2 regions of the Salinivibrio sp. VYel1 genome follow, and region 2 is predicted to be linked to the other one. Evidence: predicted binding sites of a transcription regulator. Region 2 holds the regulator's gene; the other holds the start of a gene.
What was found. The regulator MetJ, encoded in region 2, represses methionine synthesis genes. The targets are predictions, from matches to a motif close to TTAGACNTNTANANGTCTAA.
Positions count from the first base shown of each region.

Region 1: a site for MetJ is predicted at 1,182-1,201, ahead of metK (methionine adenosyltransferase). Genes of this name have one in related genera too.

Region 1 covers NZ_RSAM01000010.1:132,054-134,471, reverse strand. Annotated here, with positions in the region: gene metK (methionine adenosyltransferase) at 1-1,110, opposite strand, end outside; gene EHW58_RS11065 (LysR family transcriptional regulator) at 1,282-2,208, opposite strand; gene EHW58_RS11060 (ligand-gated channel protein) at 2,382-2,418, shown strand, end outside.
Region 2 covers NZ_RSAM01000007.1:75,122-77,539, forward strand. Annotated here, with positions in the region: gene metB (cystathionine gamma-synthase) at 1-697, opposite strand, end outside; gene metJ (met regulon transcriptional regulator MetJ) at 884-1,201, shown strand; gene EHW58_RS08330 (malic enzyme-like NAD(P)-binding protein) at 1,297-2,418, opposite strand, start outside.

The DNA.
Region 1 (2,418 bases), on a different contig from region 2:
TTTCTCCCAGGGGAAGATGTCGCGACCAAAGTGGCCATATGCAGCCGTTTGCTTATAGATGGGTTGTAATAAATCCAGCATTTCCTGCAAACCATACGGGCGTAAGTCGAAGTGTTCACGAACCGCTTTAGTGATCACTTCTGGGGCCACTTTTTCGGTACCAAAGGTCTCCACCATGATAGAAGTGGGTTCCGCAACGCCAATCGCGTAAGACAACTGGATTTCACAACGGTCAGCAAGACCTGCGGCGACAATGTTTTTGGCCACGTAACGCGCGGCATACGCGGCAGAGCGATCCACTTTTGAGGGGTCTTTACCCGAGAAAGCTCCGCCACCGTGACGGGCTGCACCGCCATAGGTGTCGACAATGATTTTACGGCCTGTTAAACCACAATCGCCCATCGGTCCGCCAATCACAAAACGGCCCGTTGGGTTAATGAAATACTTGGTGTCTTTGGTCAGCCATTGTGCCGGCAATACTGGCTTGATGATTTCTTCCATCACCGCTTCGCGCAGATCGTCGGTTGAAATACTGTCGCAATGCTGTGTTGAGAGCACGACGGCATCAATACCCGCAATTTTACCGTTGTCATACGCAAAGGTGACCTGGCTTTTCGCATCTGGGCGTAACCAGTCTAACGTGCCGTTTTTACGTACTTGCGCCTGACGCTCGACCAAACGGTGTGAATAGGTGATGGGGGCAGGCATCAGCACATTGGTTTCGTTGGTGGCAAAGCCAAACATGATCCCTTGGTCGCCAGCGCCCTGATCTTTCGGGTCGGCGCGATCAACCCCTTGGTTAATGTCTGGGGATTGTTTACCAATGGTATTCAATACGGCGCAAGAGTTGGCATCAAAGCCCATATCAGAGTGGACATAACCAATATCTTGAACGGTTTGACGGGTGAGCTCTTCGATATCGACCCATGCCGAGGTCGTCACTTCCCCGCCTACCATGACCATACCGGTCTTTACATAGGTTTCGCAGGCAACGCGTGCTTTGGGATCTTGCTCAAGAATGGCATCCAAGACCGCATCAGAAATCTGATCGGCGATTTTATCAGGATGGCCTTCAGAGACGGACTCTGAGGTAAACAGGTGCTTAGCCATGTGACACTCTCATTGATTATCAAGAATACCGACGATACGTAGCGAATCGTTTCGCCGATCATCTCAGATGTTTTAACTTCTAGACGTCTATTTTATTCGTAATTGTGATAAACGCAAGTCAGTTGATGCATATGGGTGTCTTAAGGTATAGCAAAATTGGCTGAGATGCGCTTACACCGCGTGGGATACTGGCTGTGGCTTCACTGACCCCCATGATGAGGGAATCGCCTCTTGCAGCCAGTGCACCAGTGATTCGACACGCAGAGGAAGACGGCCAGCGCTGCAGTTAAGACGCAACGGAATAGGTGCTGAGGCCCAGTTAGGCAAGCAGCGCATAATTCTATCAGGATGATGGTGTTGATAACCTGTGGCGCTCCAGATCGGTAGCAATCCAACGCCCTGCCCATCGGCGATAGCATCCAATTGAATGGCTATCATATCGCAATTAAAGCGGCTAGGCATGGCGCTTAAGTGGTAGGTACTGTCGTGGTCATAAAGCGTTAATCCTTGTCGACGTAGGGCAAAGACATCTAGCCAAGGGTGTTCATCGAGCAGGCTAGGATGCGTAAACGGGCCATATTGGCTGACATAGCCTGGTGCCGCGTAAATACCATATTGCCAATGGCCAAGCTGATATGAGCGGCAATTGACCGGTAACATGATGTCTCCTGCCCAGATGATAAGATCGGCCGACTGAATACGTTGTGCACTGACTTCGCTTGTTAATGTGATGGATACTTTGGGATGCTCAGCGAGAAAACGACTGATCAATGGAGCCGCCCAACCGCGCATTATTCCGGGGTGGCAAATCACTTCTATCGCCCCTTGAAGATGATTATTTAACCCCTGGATCGCTTCTTCACTTTCCTCTGCTAAATCGAGCATTTGTTGGCAGTAGTGAGAAAAAATCTCTCCCGCTTTGGTTAAGACCAGTCTATTACCTTGTCTTTGCGTTAAAGGCTGGCCTAGGTCGGCTTCCAGTTGAGCCAAGCGACGACTCACCGTTGACTTAGGTTGGCCCAATGCCTTAGCGGCAGCGGTAAGGCTTTGATGATGACACAAAGCCGCAAACGAACGGATCGAAGAAAAATCCTGCATAACGGTCCTTTTTCACTTCGGTGAAGATTCATATCAATGGTTCGGCATGAAGCTCACTGCCTCGTTCTATTACTGGAACGAGGTGTTCCTGTTTTGTCCCTATGCGTCCGAACTCAAACGTGAATAATTATCAACTAACAAATAATAATCATTATCACAAAATGGAGTTGATTATGTCCAGTTGTCTTCGTCCCGTTGTTCTCGGGATGG
Region 2 (2,418 bases):
CCGTCGCCCCTAAGCAATTTCCCCACCAAGCCAATGTCTCGGCAAGTTCACTGGTCGCGGCGATCACCGCGCCACCGACAATATCAGAATGGCCATTAATAAATTTGGTGGTCGAATGCACCACCATATCCGCGCCCAGCGCAAAAGGCGTTTGCAAAGCTGGCGATAAAAACGTGTTGTCGACCACTACCCAAGCCCCCACTTGATGGGCTTTTTGGCATATTTCTGCGATATCGACCACGCGTAAGAGTGGATTGGATGGGGTTTCCACCAGCACGAGCTTGGGCTGTTTGGCCAATGCCTGGTCCAACGCATCATGGTCCGATTGATCGACAAAACTTACCTGCCAGATCCCTTGTTTGGCACGCGATTCGAGCAAGCGATAGGTGCCGCCATAACAATCATGTGGGGCGACAATATGCTCGCCAGCCTCCAACAGAGATAGCACCAAGTTTATCGCCGACATCCCGCAGTTGGTCACCACCGCACCTGCGCCCCCTTCTAAGTCAGTCAGCGCTTGTTCGAGCTGCGCACGCGTTGGGTTGCCGCCTCGCGCGTAGTCGTAAGTAGGCACATCACCCAGTGCCGGGAAACGGTAATTGGTCGATAAGTACAGGGGAGGCACCACCGCATGGTGCTGGGTGTCAGTCCCAATCCCGGTCCGAACGGCGATAGTGTCGGTTTTTTTCTCAGTCATGATCTATCCTTGCTAGTCTGGTTTGCGCATCGTGGGCGTGATCCAGGTTTCATACTGCCACCTTACCCTGCGCTTTTTGGGACGTCAACACTTCTAGACGTCTATACTCCTTTGCATGTGGCGGTTAATATAGCTAAAATCTCCGCAGCATCATTCTGGGTATTCCATAATCAAGATAGGTGAGACATGGCGCAGTGGAACGGCGACTACATTAATCCGTATGCCGAACATGGTAAAAAGAAAGAGCAGGTAAAGAAGATCACCGTCTCTATCCCATTAAAAGTACTAAAAATTCTTACCGACGAGCGTACTCGTCGTCAGGTGCAAAACCTCCGTCATGCGACCAACAGTGAGTTGTTGTGTGAGGCATTTCTTCATGCCTACACCGGCCAACCACTACCAACCGATGACGATATCCGTAAGGATAAACCCGACAGCATTCCCGCTGAAGCACGTCGGATCATGGAAGAGCTTGGTATCGAGTTCGACGATAGCGAATACTAAAAAAACCCGCCGATTGGCGGGTTTTCTGTAATGATAGGTGCTCAGCACAGCCTTTTCGGGCTCTATTCCACCGCGCTTTTCCTCACGCTCAAGCATTACGCCTTGTCGAGCATATAGTTTTCTGGCATCTCGATACGAGCCACGCCGGTTTCCACGGCGGCCAGCGCTACCGCGCGGGCAACCTTAGGTAATAAACGCGCGTCCATTGGCTTGGGAATAATGTAATCTGGGCCAAAGCTTAGCGAAGACAAACCGGCGGCGTCTAATACCGTTTGTGGGACAGGCTCTTTGGCTAGGCTGCGAATGGCCTCTACCGCTGCCAACTTCATCGCATCGTTAATTTCACTGGCACGTACATCCAATGCGCCACGGAAAATAAACGGGAAGCAGAGCACGTTATTGACCTGATTCGGGTAATCCGAACGCCCGGTTCCCATGATCAGATCATCGCGCACTTGATGCGCCACATCCGGATGAATTTCAGGATCTGGGTTCGAGCAGGCAAATACCACGGGTTTATCTGCCATCAGCTTCAAGGCGTCGGGTGAAAGCAAGTCTGGACCGGAGACGCCAACGAACATATCCGCGCCCTCAATCACATCTTCGAGGGTACGCTTATCCGTGTTATTGGCAAACAGCTGCTTATATTTGTTGATGTCGTCACGACGCGTATGGATCACGCCTTTACGATCCAACATATAGATTTTTTCCCGCTGAGCGCCACATTTTATTAATAGCTCCATACAGGCAACAGCCGCTGCGCCTGCGCCCATGCACACCACCGTCGCCTCGCGGATATCTTTGCCTTGCAGCTCAAGCGCGTTAAGCATGCCGGCAGCGGTGACGATGGCAGTGCCGTGTTGATCATCATGAAATACAGGCACTTCGCAACGTGCAATTAATTGTTTTTCAATCTCAAAACAATCTGGGGCTTTGATATCTTCGAGATTGATACCGCCAAAGGTATCCGCGATGTTCGCCACGGTATCCACGAATTCATCGATAGTACGGTGTTTGACTTCAATGTCGATCGAGTCCAATCCAGCAAAACGCTTGAACAATAAAGCTTTACCTTCCATGACAGGCTTAGAAGCCATGGGGCCTAAATTTCCTAGCCCCAAAATCGCGGTGCCGTTTGAGACCACCGCCACCATGTTGCCTTTACCCGTATAGCGGTAAACCGCATCCGCATCTTGCGCTATCTCACGCACAGGCTC